Regions from separate parts of the Pseudomonas lurida genome, predicted to be linked through region 2. Evidence: predicted binding sites of a transcription regulator. Region 2 holds the regulator's gene; each other region holds the start of a gene.
The links. The regulator FliA, encoded in region 2, starts transcription of late flagellar genes. The targets are predictions, from matches to a motif close to CTAAAGTTTNNNNNNNNNNNGCCGNTAA.
Positions count from the first base shown of each region.

Region 1: a site for FliA is predicted at 2,090-2,117, ahead of ATH90_RS18380 (methyl-accepting chemotaxis protein). Genes of this name have one in related genera too.
Region 3: a site for FliA is predicted at 3,627-3,654, ahead of ATH90_RS05945 (flagellar protein MotY). Genes of this name have one in related genera too.

Region 1 covers NZ_PDJB01000001.1:4,079,173-4,085,141, forward strand. Annotated here, with positions in the region: gene ATH90_RS18360 (response regulator) at 1-496, shown strand, start outside; gene ATH90_RS18370 (hypothetical protein) at 1,337-1,540, opposite strand; gene ATH90_RS18380 (methyl-accepting chemotaxis protein) at 2,320-3,945, shown strand; tRNA gene ATH90_RS18385 (tRNA-Pro) at 4,136-4,212, opposite strand; gene ATH90_RS18390 (MerR family transcriptional regulator) at 4,303-4,659, opposite strand; gene ihfA (integration host factor subunit alpha) at 4,640-4,942, opposite strand; gene pheT (phenylalanine--tRNA ligase subunit beta) at 4,946-5,969, opposite strand, start outside.
Region 2 covers NZ_PDJB01000001.1:4,491,589-4,497,557, forward strand. Annotated here, with positions in the region: gene ATH90_RS20260 (chemotaxis protein CheA) at 1-1,742, opposite strand, end outside; gene ATH90_RS20265 (protein phosphatase CheZ) at 1,754-2,542, opposite strand; gene ATH90_RS20270 (chemotaxis response regulator CheY) at 2,561-2,935, opposite strand; gene fliA (RNA polymerase sigma factor FliA) at 3,104-3,844, opposite strand; gene fleN (flagellar synthesis regulator FleN) at 3,841-4,674, opposite strand; gene flhF (flagellar biosynthesis GTPase FlhF) at 4,780-5,969, opposite strand, start outside.
Region 3 covers NZ_PDJB01000001.1:1,319,965-1,325,933, forward strand. Annotated here, with positions in the region: gene bfr (bacterioferritin) at 45-515, opposite strand; gene ATH90_RS05925 (bacterioferritin-associated ferredoxin) at 717-935, opposite strand; gene ATH90_RS05930 (peroxiredoxin) at 1,180-1,782, shown strand; gene rnt (ribonuclease T) at 1,847-2,518, opposite strand; gene pyrC (dihydroorotase) at 2,515-3,561, opposite strand; gene ATH90_RS05945 (flagellar protein MotY) at 3,718-4,626, shown strand; gene ATH90_RS05950 (argininosuccinate synthase) at 4,769-5,969, shown strand, end outside.

The DNA.
Region 1 (5,969 bases), 410 kb from region 2:
TATGCAAGTGTGCCGGGACCTGCGCGGTTTCAGCGCCGTGCCGATCATAATGATCACTGCCCGCGTCGAAGAAGTAGACCGCCTGCTCGGCCTCGACCTGGGCGCCGACGACTACATCTGCAAGCCCTTCAGCCCTCGCGAGGTGGTCGCCAGGGTCAAGGCCATCCTGCGCCGTGGCCCCCAACTGCTGAGCACTACCCCAACGCGACTGCGGATCGACGAAACGCAGTACCGCGCGTCACTCGATGGCGTCGCCTTGGACCTTACACCGCTGGAGTTGCGACTGCTGAGCACGTTTGCACGCTCCGCCGGCCGGGTATTTTCCCGCGACCAACTGCTCGACAAGCTCTACTCCGACCACCGCGTAGTCACCGACCGTACGGTGGACAGCCATATCCGCAACCTGCGGCGCAAGCTGGAGCAGGCGTGCCCGGGGGAAACGCCCATCGAGTCCTTGTATGGGGTGGGCTATCGGTTTCAGTTGTCCGGCGCCTGAGGACTCGAAGGGTCAAGGCTATTCGAGGTAGCGCTATAGTGAGCAGCCCCTAGGTCGAATGGCCCTCGTTACGATTTTGTTGTTTTTTAACGCTTTTCCCGTTCTTTCGCTCATGTTGGTGGTGAATGAACCAGGCGACTAAAAGTAGACCTGCCACCCCAAAAATGAATAACAACAGCTCTATTGCGGGACCTTCGTGTGAAAACATGTTTCGTTCCTCGTCCTGAAGTATCGCGCCTCAACAACCAGCGCTACCGAAATTATTCGTAACAATTCATACATTTTCAGAGTAGTCGCCAAAGCCAGAGGTGACAACCCTAAAAGCCTCAGAACCATTGATCTAGACACGTCACCCGTCGAAAAAACCGCGCAGGGTCATCAGAAGTTGAGGCTGTAGGACTGGGCGCGCGCGCCTTGGAAGCGCACTAACACGCTTAGCAAATTGGCCATTAGCAGGCGCCCCGCCACCGTGCTCACTGGATGATGACGGCCAGAGCGGTGCGCCGGCAGTGAACCGTTGGCACTTTTTCAACTGGGGCCTGTCAACCGTGCATCAATGCCAAGTGATAGCTCATCATGCACAGCTGGAAGAAAATATCGTTGACTGAGGGTTTAGAGCGGAGCCTGCCTGGGCACCAGGTAGATTGCATCCTGGTGAATGGCTGGACTGCGACCATACTGGTACGACAGCCCGAACATGACGCTATGTTCTGCACGACAGGTATCAACCTTGCCACGCTCGCAGATAGCCCAAGCATTCAGAAGCTTGCTGATGAACTTGTGTTTGAAATAGACATGTCGAGGGGCGGGAGAGCCGGCTAGCTCCCCCCTACTTACTTGTTATTCTGCGGTACTTGCGAGAAATTCGCCCGCTCTACGAACGAGCATCCTCCACTCCTTCCCGTTGATGAGGCCGGTGCTCTCCATATCGTCGGCCTGCCTCAGCAACTCGAAATATTTATCCTCAATATCCTGTTCGTCTACCGCATGGGCGTAGATAGCCGCCCAGGCTTTTACCGCAGAACGCTGCGTTGATGGTTGCATTTGAGCACCTGATTATGTCCGCGGAAATAGAGCGGTGCCCATCAAAAATCGTTCATCTGCGCGGCGGTCGATCCGACCAGTGGTGGCATGTGGCTATGACTGATTCTTATTGCACAGGCCGCCGCGACATCGAGCCTGTGCCGATGTCGCCAAGCCCCGGCAACGGGCATCTGCAAGCCCGCGCCGCTTGATTATCAGCAAGTGCCAGGCGGTATCCCGTCTTTGTTGAAATCCTTCAGGCGCTCGCGCTCCTTCTCAGTTGAATGCGCCGGGGTTTCTTGCTCTGGCTCGGTGTTCTTTTCTTCAGTCATTACGATGTCCTCTGGGTGGTAGCTATTTCGGCACCTGCCGGAATCAGCAGTTCAAACCAATACCACCCCACCTTCCATACAGCGCCCGACAAGAACGCCCCGCAACCCTTAATGACCTGACGATGCCACCCTCGAGAACGAAGAGTTCATAACGCTGACTCCGGCCGGAGTGCGCACCGCGCAAGGGTGAGCTGATGCAGACCGAGCGTGGGCGTGGCGCACACAGCCCGTGGCATCGCCGAACTCTTCTTGCTGGACGCCGATAGAAAGCGCAGCCCCAATTGATTAGCGCGCAATCATTTGGCGCGCCTATCACTTCCATACATTCTTTTGCATTCCTCGTTTCAGGCCTAGCCCGCAAGCTGCAACCGAATCTCACTGTGCTGCATAAAAAGGCCGCCTTTGTTCGTGATCAACGACATGGCGTGGGAGTGCCACGCCACTAAACTCCGGCCCTTGGAGGCCTCTATGAAATTAAGATCCCTGAGTATCGCGCGAAGAGCCTTTGTCTGCTTTGGCCTGATTACATGCCTGCTCATCAGCTTGGCAGCCTTCTCTTATCTACAAATTAATCGGCTACGTGCCGCTGAGCAGAACATCGAGCAAAACTCCCTCCCCAGTATCCAGGTCATTGACGATATCCAAATCGCCCTGCTTCACGCCCGCCTTGAAAGTATTCGCATGCTCTCTAGCGCCACCCGCGATGTGCATGACTTCTCGCTGTCAAAAGTCCAGGAAGCTATACAGACACTTCAGTCGAAGACTGATTATTATCGCGCGCACCTGATGTCTGGGGAGCAAGACGAAATCCAATTCGCGAAGGCCAACCAGGCCATGACTGCCTACATCGACGGCCTCAGAAAAGTCATTGCAATGGATTCATCCGACCATGATCAAGCGGTTATTTTTGCCAATACCGAGCAAGCGCAAAGAGCCACCGACTATCAAGAGCAACTGACCGTTCTGCGCGATCAAAATGCACGCCAGGCCATGGTGTCTGGTGTAGACGCTACCGACGTATACAACCATAGCGTCCAAGTCCTGGTAGCGGTGCTGATCGTGGCATTTATGTTAACCATCGCCTTGGCCATTTTGTTCACTCAGAGCATCGTGGGCCCAATCAGCTCATCACTTAAGTTGGCGGAGGATATCGCCGCTGGCGACCTTACCCATGACCTTGAAGTAACAGGCTCAGATGAAGCTTCGCGCTTGATGCATGCGCTGAACTTGATGCAGAAAAATTTACGCAACACCATTTTAGAAATCTCGGGTGCTTCTTCCCAGCTGAGTACCGCTGCCGTGGAAATGACCTCGATTACTGAAAGTGCTGATCGCACCCTTCAGCAACAAAATAGCGAAATAGAGCAAGCTGCTACCGCGGTCACCGAAATGAGTGCTGCGGTTGAAGAGGTTGCACGTAACGCCAACTCCACTTCTGAAGCAGCCATGCAGTCGAGCATCGCCGCAGATTTGGGTAACCAAAAAGTCACTGAAACGTTAACGGCAATGCGCGGGTTGACGGGGTTGGTTGAAGTGTCATCCGATCAGGTGAAAGAACTGGCAGCCCAAGCTCAAGACATCAGCAAAGTACTGAGTGTGATCAGGGCGATTGCTGAGCAAACCAACCTGCTTGCCTTGAATGCCGCCATTGAGGCGGCTCGTGCAGGAGAACAGGGTCGCGGTTTTGCAGTAGTCGCAGATGAAGTTCGAGCGCTGGCACACCGGACACAAACCTCAACGCAAGAAATTGAACAGATGATATCCACGATTCAAGCGGGCTCTTCTGCCGCGGTCGAATCAATGCAAAAGAGCACGTCCGAGGTTTATAGCACGCGAGATACTGCAGAACATGCAGGCCAGTCGCTACGCCAAATTATTGATTCCGTGCTCGAAATTAACGACCGGAATATCCAGATTGCCACCGCGTCTGAGGAACAAGCACACGTGGCGAGGGATGTTGATCGCAGCCTGATAAGCATCCGCGACCTTGCAGTGCAGAGCAGTGAAGGCACTCGCCAAACACTCACAGCGAGCAACGAACTTTCTCGCCTGGCTGTCAACTTGAACGATCTGGTTCTTCGCTTCAGGACGTAGGAGGTGGTCGCAGAGAAGGAAATGCAGCACCGGGCAAGGCCGGGCACGGGGTAGTCCATGGAACGTATCCGGCTTCGCGGCCAAGTGATTGCAAACCTTAACATCAGCGACGTCACTGGGTAGTTTTGCGCAGCCACAAAAAAGCCGATCTAGCTGATCGGCTCAAGTGTCTGATTTTACTCAGGAATAATGGTCGGGACGGAGTGATTCGAACACTCGACCCCTAGCACCCCATGCTAGTGCGCTACCGGACTGCGCTACGCCCCGACTAGGCGTGTTACTGGGTTCGCTTCTTAAGGAAGCGAACCGGAATATACCGCAAGCTTTTGAAATGTGGAAGTATTTTAAAAGCCGGAATTACTTTTTCAGAACCACCAGCACATCTTCGAGCTCGGAGATCATCTGGCGTATCAGTTGCTTGTATTGGGTGGTGTCGTCTTTGGCTTCATCACCGGACATGCGCTGGCGCGCGCCGCTGATGGTGAACCCCTGGTCGTACAGCAACGCGCGGATCTGTCGGATCATCAGCACGTCCTGGCGCTGATAATACCGACGGTTCCCGGTGCGTTTGACGGGGTTGAGTTGAGGAAACTCCTGCTCCCAATAGCGCAGCACGTGCGGCTTTACCGCACAGAGCTCGCTGACTTCACCAATGGTGAAGTAGCGTTTGCCTGGGATGACGGGTAGCTCGTCGTTATGACTTGGTTCCAGCATAAGCCTCAACTCGGGCCTTCAACTTCTGCCCTGGACGAAAGGTGACCACACGGCGAGCCGTGATCGGGATTTCTTCTCCCGTTTTTGGATTGCGGCCAGGCCGCTGGCGTTTGTCCCGCAGGTCAAAATTGCCGAAACCGGACAATTTGACCTGTTCGTTGTCTTCCAGAGCGTGTCTGATCTCTTCAAAAAACAGCTCGACCAATTCCTTGGCCTCGCGCTTGTTCAGACCCAACTCTTCGTACAGACGTTCCGCCATCTCAGCTTTCGTCAAAGCCCCCATACGTCACTTCCTTAACGTGGCGTTCAACCTTTGTTCGAGCGAGGTGAGGATATTTTGTGTCGTGGTATTCACCTCATCGTCATTAAGAGTGCGCGATGGATGCTGCCAGGTCAAGCCAACTGCAAGGCTTTTTCTATGCGGATCAATGCCTTTACCCTGATAGACGTCAAATAGCCTGAGGTCTGTCAGCCATTCCCCTGCATTTTCACGGATTACATCCAGAACGGCAGTGGCGGCCACTTCGCGGTCGGCAATCAACGCCAAGTCACGACGCACTTCAGGGAAGCGCGACAGCTCGCTGAATTTAGGCATTTTGCCCGAAGCGACTTCAGCCAGGACCAGCTCAAAGACAAATACCGGACGGTCAAGACCGAGGGTTTTCGACAGCTCAGGGTGAATAGCACCGACGAAGCCGACCAAGCGCCCTTCGCGCTCGATGCGTGCCGTCTGGCCAGGGTGCAACGCCGGGTGGCTGCCCGGTACGAAGGTGAACGCATCCAGAGCACCGGCAAAGCCCAGCACCGCTTCCACGTCAGCCTTGACGTCGAAGAAGTCCACGGCATCGCGACCCTGCGCCCAGCCTTCCGGCAGGCGGCTACCGCACACCACGCCAGCCAGCATCGGCTCTTGCTTCAGGCCATCGAGTTGGCCGACGAATCGCAGGCCGCTTTCGAACATGCGCACGCGATCTTGCTGACGGTTCAGGTTATGGGAAAGTGCCTTCACCAAGCCTGGCCACAGCGAAGAACGCATGGCTGCCATATCGTTGGAGATCGGGTTGGCCAACAGCAGCGGCTCGACGCCTGGATTGAACAGCTCGAACTGCTTGGGATCGATGAAGCTGTAGGTCACTGCTTCCTGGTAGCCACGGGCAACCAACAGACGACGCAGGTCAGGCAGGTGCGCGCGCGCTTCAGCCTTCGGCTGGGGTGCCAGGCGCGCTTGCGGGTAACGAACCGGCAGACGGTTGTAGCCGTACAAGCGAGCCAGCTCTTCGATCAGGTCGACTTCCAGGCTGATATCGAAG
Region 2 (5,969 bases):
GTCGAGTAAATGTTGATCGAGCCGTTGAGCTGGCTGATCTTGGTCTTCACCACGTCCATGCCGACGCCACGGCCGGACACGTCGGAAATCTCGGTCTTGGTGGAGAAACCCGGGGCGAAGATCAGGTTGTAGCACTCGGTGTCGGTCAGGCGATCGGCGGCGTCCTTGTCCATCACGCCACGCTTGACGGCGATATTGCGCAGAATGGTCGGGTCCATGCCCTTGCCGTCATCGGTGATCGACAGCAGGATATGGTCGCCTTCTTGCTCGGCTGCCAGGATGACCTTGCCGTTGCGCGACTTGCCCGACGCCTCGCGTTCTTCCGGGGTTTCCACGCCGTGGTCGACGGCGTTGCGCACCAAGTGGACCAGCGGGTCGGCCAGGGCCTCGACAAGGTTTTTGTCGAGGTCGGTTTCTTCACCCACCAGCTCCAGGTTGATCTCTTTCTTCAGCTGACGCGCCAGGTCACGAACCAGGCGTGGGAAGCGGCCGAAGACTTTCTTGATCGGCTGCATCCGCGTTTTCATCACGGCGGTCTGCAGGTCGGCGGTCACCACGTCGAGGTTCGACACGGCCTTTTGCATGGCTTCATCGCCGCTGCTCAAGCCCAGGCGCACCAAGCGGTTACGCACCAGTACCAGTTCGCCGACCATATTCATGATGTCGTCCAGGCGCGCGGTATCAACGCGCACGGTGGTTTCGGCTTCACTGGCAGGTTTCTCGGCCACCGGCGCGGCGGCAGCACGCGCCGGCGCCGGGGCGGCGGCTGGAGTCGGTGCGGGTTTGGCCGCCGGAGCGGGTGCCGGCGCCGCGGCTTTGGCGGCAACCGGTGCAGCGGTCGCCACCGCAGCGGCCGGCGCCACTTCACTGAACTTGCCCTTGCCGTGCAATTCGTCCAGCAGGGATTCGAACTCCTGATCGGAGATCAAGCCATCGCCAGCAGGTGCGGCACTGGCGGCAGGCGCTGCGGCGGTGGCGGCGACTGCCGGCAAGGCGTCGGCCACAAAGGTGCCCTTGCCGTGCAGTTGGTCGAGCAACGCTTCGAATTCATCGTCGGTGATATCGGTGCTGGCACTGCCAGTGGCGGCAGGCGCCTCAGGCGCAGCGACCGGTGCCACGGCGTCAGCCGCGAACTGGCCTTTGCCATGCAACTGGTCAAGCAGGGACTCGAACTCGGCGTCGGTAATGTCTTCGCTGGTCGGTGCGGCAACAGGCGCAGCGGGTGCTTCAGCCTCGGCCTTCACCGCACTGAGCGAGTTGAGCAGTTGTTCGAACTCGCTGTCCGTCACATCCGCTTCGGGCTCTGCCACCGGTTCCGGCGCAGCTTCAGCCACCGGCGCAGCCGATAAGTCGGCAGGCTCTGCGTAGCGCGCCAGGGCGGCTAGCAGCTCCGGCGTGGCCGCAGTGATCGGGGCACGTTCGCGGACTTCGCCGAACATGCCGTTGACCGCGTCCAGTGCTTCGAGAATCACGTCCATCAACTCCGAGTCAACGTGCCGCTCACCCTTGCGCAGGATGTCGAACACGTTCTCGGCGATGTGGCAGCACTCCACCAGCTCATGGAGCTGGAGGAAGCCGGCGCCCCCTTTTACAGTGTGAAAACCGCGAAAAATTGCATTGAGCAGGTTCGCATCATCCGGGCGGCTTTCCAGCTCGACCAGTTGTTCGGACAGTTGCTCTAAAATTTCGCCGGCCTCTACAAGGAAATCCTGAAGGATTTCTTCATCGGCGCCGAAGCTCATGTGGGTGCTCCTTAGAAGCCTAAACTGGATAACAGGTCATCTACGTCATCCTGACCTGACACAACGTCTTCACGTTTATCGGCATGAATCTGCGGACCTTCACCCTTGGCGAGATGTTTTTGTGGATCTTTTTCCGAGAGGATCGCTTCGCGGTCATGTTCAATGCCGGCAAAACGGTCAACCTGGCCTGCCATAAGCACCAATTTGAGCAAGTTGCTTTCCACTTCGGTGACCAACTGGGTCACACGCTTGATCACCTGACCGGTGAGGTCCTGGTAATCCTGGGCGAGCAGAATGTCGTTGAGGTTGCTGGAAACCGTGCGGTTTTCCTGCTCACTGCGTGACAAGAACCCTTCGACCCGGCGCGCCAGCTCACGAAACTCTTCAGCCCCCACTTCACGGCGCATGAAACGGCCCCAGTCAACGCTGAGGGCCTGGGCTTCAGTGGCCATGCCATTGACCAGAGGCGTGGCGTTTTCCACCAGGTCCATGGTGCGGTTGGCCGCCGCCTCAGTCAGCCTGACCACGTAGGACAGGCGTTCGGTGGCATCCGTGATCTGGGAGATTTCTTCGGCCTGGGGCATGTGCGGGTCAATCTGGAAATTGACGATTGCACTGTGCAGCTCGCGCGTGAGCTTGCCCACTTCCTGGTACAGGCCGCGGTCACGGGTCTGGTTGAGCTCATGGATTAACTGCACCGCGTCGCCGAACTGGCCTCTTTCAAGGCTTTCGACCAATTGGTGAGCATGCTTTTTCAGGGTCGACTCGAAGTCTCCCTGTGACGTTTCTTTATGCTCCATAGCTCCCCCGCGATGGCATTAGCCGTGGATGCGTTCGAAGATTTTTTCGATCTTCTCTTTCAAGGCCAATGCAGTGAATGGCTTGACCACGTAACCGTTAACCCCGGCTTGGGCGGCTTCGATGATCTGCTCACGCTTGGCTTCGGCGGTTACCATCAGCACAGGCAGGCTGCGCAGCTTTTCGTCAGCGCGCACGTGGCGCAGCAAGTCGATACCGGTCATGCCCGGCATGTTCCAGTCTGTTACCAGAAAGTCGATGCTCCCGCTGTTGAGGATCGGAATCGCCGTAATGCCGTCATCCGCCTCGACCGTGTTAGTGAACCCAAGGTCACGCAACAGGTTTTTTATGATCCGCCGCATCGTTGAGAAGTCATCAACGATGAGGATTTTCATGTTCTTGTCCAATTCGACCTCCAAGCAGTCTTAAACGCGCCCAGCACCTGGACGCGCCATTTCAATCAACAGGCATTACACAAAAAGGACTGCCGGGGGCACCACGGGTCGAAACCGCGAAGGCTGGTCGCCCTCGCGGTATCGTCTGCAGTGTCCCCACACTGCCTGTCAGCGCGCTCGCCACTCTCCCAAACGCCCCCGCAAGCGGGCTGCGCACTGGCTGTGCAACTGGCTGACCCGCGACTCGCTGACGCCCAGGACCTCACCGATTTCCTTGAGGTTCAGCTCTTCGTCGTAGTACAGCGCCAACACCAGTCGCTCACGCTCCGGCAAATTGGCAATCGCATCCGCCAACGCCCCCTGGAAACGCTCATCTTCCAGGTCACGCGATGGCTCCATATGAGCACTCGCGCCGTCCTCGTGCAGCCCTTCGTGCTCGCCGTCCTGCAAGAGGTCGTCGAAACTGAACAGGCGGCTGCCCAAGGTATCGTTCAAAATCCCGTAGTAATCGTCGAGACTCAATTGGAGTTCGGCCGCAACTTCGTGATCTTTAGCGTCGCGACCGGTTTTTGCTTCAATTGCGCGAATTGCGTCACTGACCATGCGTGTATTGCGATGTACCGAACGCGGCGCCCAGTCACCTTTACGCACTTCATCGAGCATCGCGCCACGGATACGGATACCCGCATACGTTTCGAAACTCGCGCCCTTGCTCGCGTCGTATTTGGTCGACACTTCGAGCAGGCCGATCATGCCCGCCTGGATCAGGTCTTCGACCTGGACGCTGGCGGGCAGGCGTGCCAGCAAGTGATAGGCGATGCGCTTGACCAGGGGCGCATAGCGCTCGATCAATTCACCCTGGCTGTCACGTGCCGATTTCTTGTAAAGGTTGTAGCCGCTGGCTGTCATAGCACCGGTCCTGCGCTCGTCTGATGCACCAATCGCTCGACGAAAAACTCCAGATGCCCCCGAGGGTTGGCGGGCAACGGCCAGGTATCGACCTTCTGGGCAATAGCCTTGAACGCCAATGCGCATTTGGAACGAGGGAACGCTTCGTAGACTGCACGCTGCTTTTGCACAGCCTTGCGCACACACTCGTCGTAGGGAACTGCGCCGACGTATTGTAAGGCGACATCGAGGAACCGATCCGTGACCTTGGTCAACTTGGCGAACAGGTTGCGTCCTTCCTGCGGGCTCTGGGCCATGTTGGCCAGCACGCGGAAGCGGTTCATGCCGTAGTCACGGTTAAGCAGTTTGATCAGGGCGTAGGCGTCGGTGATCGAGGTGGGTTCATCACAGACCACCAACAAGACTTCCTGCGCGGCGCGCACGAAGCTGACCACGGACTCGCCGATCCCGGCGGCGGTGTCGATCACCAGCACGTCGAGGTTGTCACCGATATCACTGAATGCCTGGATCAGGCCGGCATGCTGCGCCGGGCTCAGGTGCACCATGCTCTGGGTGCCGGAAGCCGCTGGCACGATGCGTATGCCACCGGGGCCCTGCAGCAGCACATCGCGCAGCTCACAGCGGCCTTCGATCACATCGGCAAGGGTGTGTTTGGGCGTCAGCCCCAGCAGAACGTCGACGTTCGCCAGCCCCAGGTCAGCATCCAGCAGCATGACGCGACGGCCAAGCTCTGCCAGGGCCAGGGACAAATTCACTGACACGTTAGTTTTCCCGACGCCACCTTTGCCGCCGGTCACCGCGATCACCTGTACGGGATGCATGCTGCCCATTTTATTTCTTTACCTTGTCTTGCTTAGACGCAGGCTACATGGCTTGGCCGCGTGAATCGCTTGCAGACCATCGATGTAGATACATTTCACGGTGTTCATCCTGACTCAACCCACCCGCTTTGCCGGGCTGTGGTAAAGGTCGGCGAACATATCGGCCATCGCTTCCTCGCTAGGCTCGTCTTGCATTTGCACACTGACTGCACGGCTGACCAACTGATGACGGCGCGGCAGATGCAGATCATCCGGGATCCGCGGGCCGTCGGTCAGGTAGGCGACCGGTAATTCATGACTGATAGCCAGGCTCAGCACCTCGCCCAGGCTCGCGGTTTCATCGAGCTTGGTAAGGATGCAACCGGCCAGGCCACAACGCTTGTAACTATGATAAGCAGCGGTAAGAACCTGTTTCTGGCTGGTGGTTGCAAGCACCAGGTAATTCTTTGACCGGATGCCACGCCCAGCCAGGCTTTCCAGTTGCATGCGCAACGCCGGATCGCTGGCTTGCAGGCCCGCAGTATCGATCAGCACCACGCGCTTGCGCAGCAGTGGGTCGAGGGCGTTGGCCAGGGACTGGCCCGGGTCGACATGGGTCACCGACACATTGAGGATCCGGCCCAGGGTCTTGAGTTGCTCCTGGGCACCGATACGATAACTGTCCATGCTCACCAGCGCGATATTCTGCGCGCCGTACTTGAGCACGTAGCGGGCCGCCAGCTTGGCCAGGGTGGTGGTCTTGCCCATGCCGGCAGGGCCGACCATGGCGATCACACCGCCCTCTTCCAACGGTTCGATTTCCGGGGTGGCAATCATCCGCGCCAGGTGGGCCAGCAACATGCGCCAGGCCTGGCGCGGCTCTTCGATTTCAGTGGTCAGGGCCAACAGGTCGCGGGACAACGGGCCGGACAGGCCGATGCGTTGCAGGCGACGCCACAGGTTGGCCTGTTGCGGCTTGCTGCCTTGCAGTTGCGTCCAGGCCAGCGAGCCGAGCTGCACTTCCAGCAGTTCGCGCAGGCCATTGAGTTCAAAACGCATCGAGTCGAACACACGCGGGTCGACAGCCGGCGCCGGAGCAGGCGCAGCAGGGCGCGGCGGCTCCTTGAACGTAGGTTCGACCAGCGGCTCGGCCGCGGTCAGCGGCAAGCCGGCGAACAATTGGCGATTGGTGGTGGCATCGCTGTCGCCACGCATGCTCAGTTCAGCCTGGGCCGAGACAATCCGCGACGCAGTCTTGCGCAGCTCGTCTTCGAGCTCCATGTTCGGCACGCGTGGCGCCAAGGCCGAAGGCGTGTAATCCAGGG
Region 3 (5,969 bases), 3.2 Mb from region 2:
TCTCGTGAGAGAGCGGGGCTTTTTTGTACCTGCGCGCTGAGGGCTTATTCGCCCATCTGCGATTGCAGGTAGTTTTCCAGGCTGACTTTGTCGATCAGGCCCAGTTGGGTTTCCAGCCAGTCGATATGTTCCTCCTGGTCTTCCAGGATGTCCTCCAGCAGTTCACGGCTGCCGAAGTCGCCCTTGGTTTCGCAGTGAGCGATGGCGGCCTTGAGGTCGCTGTGGCTCTTGCGCTCGAAACCCAGGTCGCTGCCGAGCATTTCCTGGGTGTGCTCGCCGATGTTCAGCTTGCCCAGGTCCTGCACATTCGGCAGGCCTTCCAGGAACAGGATGCGCTTGATCAGCGCGTCAGCGTCCTTCATGGCCTTGATGGATTCTTTGTATTCACGCTTGCCCAGCTTTTCCAGGCCCCAATCGTCATACATGCGTGCATGCAGGAAGTACTGATTGATCGCGACCAGTTCATTGGCAAGGATTTTGTTGAGTTGCTGGATGACTGAGATGTCGCCTTTCATGACTGGGGTCCTGCCCTGTAATAGCTGTGTATAGGGCGGAGTTTGAGCGGCGAACTCCTTAGTGTCAAACCTAAGTTATTGAATAATAAATGAAAATTAATCGGAATAAGAATGTTTGTGTTCCGCGTCTTGACGCTAACTAATTGAATTACGGGCATAAAAAAACCGGACACTAAGTCCGGTTCTTTAAAACACGCCCAATCAGGCGTGTGTAAATTCTGCTGAATAGGGGAGCGCGGCCTGGGCTGTCTGCAGCTGCGTCAGGGTTTCCCGTACCACTTGCTTGGCGAGGCAAGCACATTTACCGCACTGGCTGGCAACGCCGGTGGTTTCACGTACTTCCTTGTAGCTGCAGCAACCTTCATAGATTGCTTCGCGGATTTGTCCGTCGGTGACGCCAGTACAGAGGCACACATACATAAGGGAGAACCGTCGCGGGTTTAAGGCTTAAGTGCGATGGATCTTAATGTTAACGAGAATGATTGTCAAAGTAGATTCGCAGGGTATCTGCTGGTGCCGCGCCCGCACTGACGAACGGTTTTTTCAGTGTATGATGGTTGGTCTTCACGAAGCGTGACCGCGTCACAGGGCTGTCGCTTGAATGCGGCAGACTCAAGGCCGGTCCTTTTACTTCAATCGTCACCCTCACATCAGGAGATATCCAATGAGCGTACTCGTCGGCAAACAAGCCCCGGATTTCGACGTCCCAGCCGTCCTCGGCAATGGCGAAATCGTTGACAGCTTCAAACTGTCTGAAGCCATCAAAGGCAAATACGGCCTGGTATTCTTCTACCCGCTGGACTTCACCTTCGTCTGCCCGTCCGAGCTGATTGCCCTGGACCACCGCATGGACGATTTCAAGGCGCGCAACGTTGAAGTGGTCGCTGTTTCCATCGACTCCCATTTCACCCACAACGCCTGGCGCAACACTGCCATCAACGATGGCGGCATCGGCAAAGTCAAATACACCATGGCTGCCGACATGAAGCACGACATCGCCAAGGCCTACGACGTTGAATCCGAAGGCGGCGTGGCTTTCCGTGGCGCATTCCTGATCGACGACAAAGGCGTGGTTCGCTCGCAGATCATCAACGACCTGCCACTGGGTCGTAACATGGAAGAGCTGATCCGCCTGGTTGACGCCCTGCAATTCCACGAAGAGCACGGCGAAGTCTGCCCTGCCAACTGGAAAAAAGGCGACAAAGGCATGAACGCTTCGCCAGAAGGCGTTGCGGCTTACCTGACCGAGAACGCTGGCAAGCTGTAAGCCAGAATCGAGGTAAAAAAAACCGGCCTGTGAAGGCCGGTTTTTTTATGCGCGGGATTCAACGTCAGTCGTTGAAGTCTTCCCAGCCGCCCATCTGCTTCCAGCGGTTGACGATGCCGCAGAACAGCTCGGCAGTCTTCTCGGTGTCATAGCGGGCCGAGTGGGCCTCACGCCCGTCAAAGTCGATGCCGGCTGCCTGGCAGGCTTTCGCCAGCACGGTCTGACCGTAAGCAAGGCCAGCGAGGGTCGCGGTGTCGAAGCTGGAGAACGGGTGAAACGGGTTGCGCTTCATGTCCAGGCGCGCCACGGCAGCATTCAGGAAGCCCAGGTCGAAGCTGCTGTTATGGCCGACCAGGATCGCGCGCTTGCAGCCATTGGCCTTCAGCGCCTTGCGCACGCCACGGAAGATATCGGTCAGCGCCGCTTCTTCACTCACCGCCATGCGCAGTGGGTGATCGAGCTTGATCCCGGTGAACTCCAGGGCTGCGGCTTCGATGTTGGCGCCTTCGAACGGCTCGACGCGGAAGAAGTGGGTGTGTTCCGGGAACACGAAACCCTGTTCGTCCATGCCGATGGTGGTCGCGGCGATTTCCAGCAGCGCGTCGGTGGCGCAGTTGAAACCACCGGTTTCTACGTCGATGACAACCGGCAGATAGCCGCGGAACCGCTCGGCCATCGGGTGACGGGAACCGCCACCACTGTGCTCGTGTTCGTCATCGTAATGGTCTTCACTCACTTGCTTTCCTCCAGCAGGCGCCAGCGCAGTGTTTCACCGGCGCGCAGCGGGATAACAGTCAGCTCGCCAAACGGCAGGCTGGCAGGGGCGGTCCAGTCTTCACGGACCAGGGTGATGCGGTCGGTATTCGCCGGCAGGCCGTAGAATCGCGGACCATTGAGGCTGGCGAACCCTTCGAGCTTGTCCAGGGCGTTGCGCTGTTCGAACGCTTCGGCGTACAGCTCGATCGCGGCATAGGCGGTGTAGCAACCGGCACAACCGCACGCGGCTTCTTTTGCATGCTGGGCGTGTGGGGCGGAGTCGGTGCCGAGGAAGAACTTTGGATTGCCGCTGGTGGCGGCATCCAGCAAGGCCACCTGGTGGGTATTGCGCTTGAGGATCGGCAAGCAATAGAAGTGCGGCCGAATCCCGCCCACCAGCATGTGATTGCGGTTGTACAGCAGGTGATGTGCCGTGATGGTTGCGCCGACGTTGGCCGAGGCCTCGGTGACGAATTGCACGGCATCGGCGGTAGTGATGTGCTCGAACACGACCTTGAGGGTCGGGAACAGCTCGACTACACGGCGCATATGCTCGTCGATGAAGATCTTCTCGCGATCGAACACGTCCACATCGCCACGGGTGACTTCACCGTGGATCAGCAGCGGCATGCCGACTTCCGCCATGGCTTCGATGGCTGGCAGGATCTTGTCGATACTGGTCACGCCGGAATCGGAGTTGGTGGTCGCGCCGGCCGGGTACAGCTTGGCGGCGTGCACGAAACCGCTGGCCTTGGCCTCACGAATTTCTTCGGGCTGGGTGCGGTCAGTGAGGTACAGCACCATCAGCGGTTCGAAGCGGCTGCCGGCCGGCCGTGCAGCGAGGATACGCTGGCGGTAGGCGTCGGCTTGCTCGGCGTTACGCACCGGAGGTACCAGGTTAGGCATGATGATGGCGCGGCCAAACGTGCGCGCTACATCGGCCACGGTGTGGGGTAACGCAGCACCATCGCGAAGATGAATATGCCAGTCGTCGGGACGCAGCAGGGTCAGGCGGTCGGACATTGGGGATTCCAGGCGGGTCAATCTGGTGGGAATGCTACCGGAAAAGACTCTTGCAGGCACTCGCTATCAAGTTTTGCAGGATGCAACCGATAGCCTTTCGTATGCCTTATCGATGTATGACGCCTTGAAGTGTTGTAGAAACCAGTGGAGCCTCCCGTGCGCCAGCATTATCTAGCCCTGCTCAGTGTGTTTGCCAGCCTGCCTGCGATGGCCCTCACGTTCCAGACACGTCTGGAGAATATTGAGTGGAAGGTAGAGGGCGACCAGTTCGAGTGCCGCTTGACCCAACCGATCACCGACTTCGGTTCGGGTGAGTTCGTGCGCCGGGCTGGTGAGCAGGCGACGTTTCGCCTCAAAGCCTATAACGGCTCGCTGGGCGCGGGCTCGGCCACGTTGCTGGCCGCCGCGGCCCCTTGGCAGCCTGGGCGCGGTGATATCAACCTCGGCGCGGTGCGTGCCGGCAGTGGCGACGTCTTGTTCAACAGCTCCCAGGCCCAGGCCGGGCGCCTCTTCACCGGGCTGCTGGAAGGGCGTAGCCCGACGGTCCGCCACTACGGGCGTGAGGGCGGCTACTCGGAAATCCGCTTGTTGCCGGTGAAATTCAACAAGGCCTATAACGACTACCAACTCTGCACCACCAAGCTGTTGCCGATGAATTACGACCAGGTCAAGCAGACCGAAGTCGGGTTCCCCGGTGGCGGAATCGAGCTGGATGCGGCGGCCAAGAAGAAACTCGACGTAATCCTCGCGTTCATGAAAGCCGACCCCACCGTCAACCATATCGAGTTGAACGGCCATTCGGACAACAGTGGCAACCGCCTGACCAACCGCGACGTCTCGCGCCGTCGTGGCTTGGCAGTCATGGACTATTTGAAGGCCAATGGCATCCAGGAATCGCAGATCACCCTGCGTTTCCATGGCGAAAGTTACCCACTGGCGCCCAACACCAATGCGGCCAACCGGGCACGCAATCGGCGCGTGAATATCCAGCTTGAACGCGTGGCAGCCCCCGAGAAACCAGCGCCCACAGCCACTGGCCCGAGTAACCCAGCACATACTTCATAAATTGCTGCCCTGAGGTGCGGCTATCGGTCGCCCGTTCGACATAATCTGTCGCTTTATCTTCATTTGCTGTCGCGCCCCTGTAAATTCGCGGTTTTGGTCGGTAGAATCGACGCCTTTCCGTACAACCCCGTGGAGTGATGGCATGGCCGACGTAAACAAGGTCGTTCTCGCGTATTCCGGCGGCCTGGACACTTCGGTGATCCTCAAGTGGCTGCAGGATACTTATAACTGTGAAGTGGTGACCTTCACCGCTGACCTGGGTCAGGGCGAAGAGGTCGAACCTGCACGTGCCAAGGCGCAAGCCATGGGCGTGAAAGAGATCTACATTGACGACCTGCGCGAAGAGTTCGTCCGCGATTTCGTTTTCCCGATGTTTCGCGCCAACACCGTCTACGAAGGCGAGTACCTGCTGGGTACCTCCATCGCACGCCCGCTGATCGCCAAGCGCCTGATCGAAATCGCCAACGAAACCGGCGCCGACGCCATTTCCCATGGCGCTACCGGCAAGGGCAATGATCAGGTGCGTTTCGAACTGGGCGCCTACGCGCTCAAGCCAGGCGTGAAAGTGATCGCTCCTTGGCGTGAGTGGGACCTGCTGTCCCGTGAGAAGCTGATGGATTACGCTGAAAAGCACGCCATCCCGATCGAGCGTCACGGCAAGAAAAAGTCCCCGTACTCGATGGACGCCAACCTGCTGCACATCTCCTATGAAGGCGGCGTGCTGGAAGACACCTGGACCGAGCACGAAGAGGACATGTGGCGCTGGACCGTCTCCCCGGAGAACGCCCCAGACAAGCCGCAATACCTGGAGCTGACCTACCGCAACGGCGACATCGTCGCGCTGGACGGCGTCGAAATGACCCCGGCCACCGTACTGGCGACCCTCAACCGTATCGGTGGCGAGCACGGTATCGGCCGTCTCGATATCGTCGAGAACCGTTACGTGGGCATGAAGTCCCGTGGCTGCTACGAAACCCCAGGTGGCACCATCATGCTGCGCGCTCACCGCGCGATCGAGTCCATCACCCTGGACCGCGAAGTGGCTCACCTCAAAGACGAGCTGATGCCCAAGTACGCCAGCCTGATCTACACCGGCTACTGGTGGAGCCCTGAGCGTCTGATGCTGCAACAGATGATCGACGCTTCCCAAGCCCACGTGAACGGTGTTGTGCGCCTGAAGCTGTACAAGGGCAATGTGATCGTTACCGGTCGCAAGTCCGATGATTCGCTGTTCGACGCAAACATCGCCACCTTCGAAGAAGACGGCGGCGCCTACAACCAGGCAGACGCAGCGGGCTTCATCAAGTTGAACGCATTGCGCATGCGCATTGCGGCCAACAAAG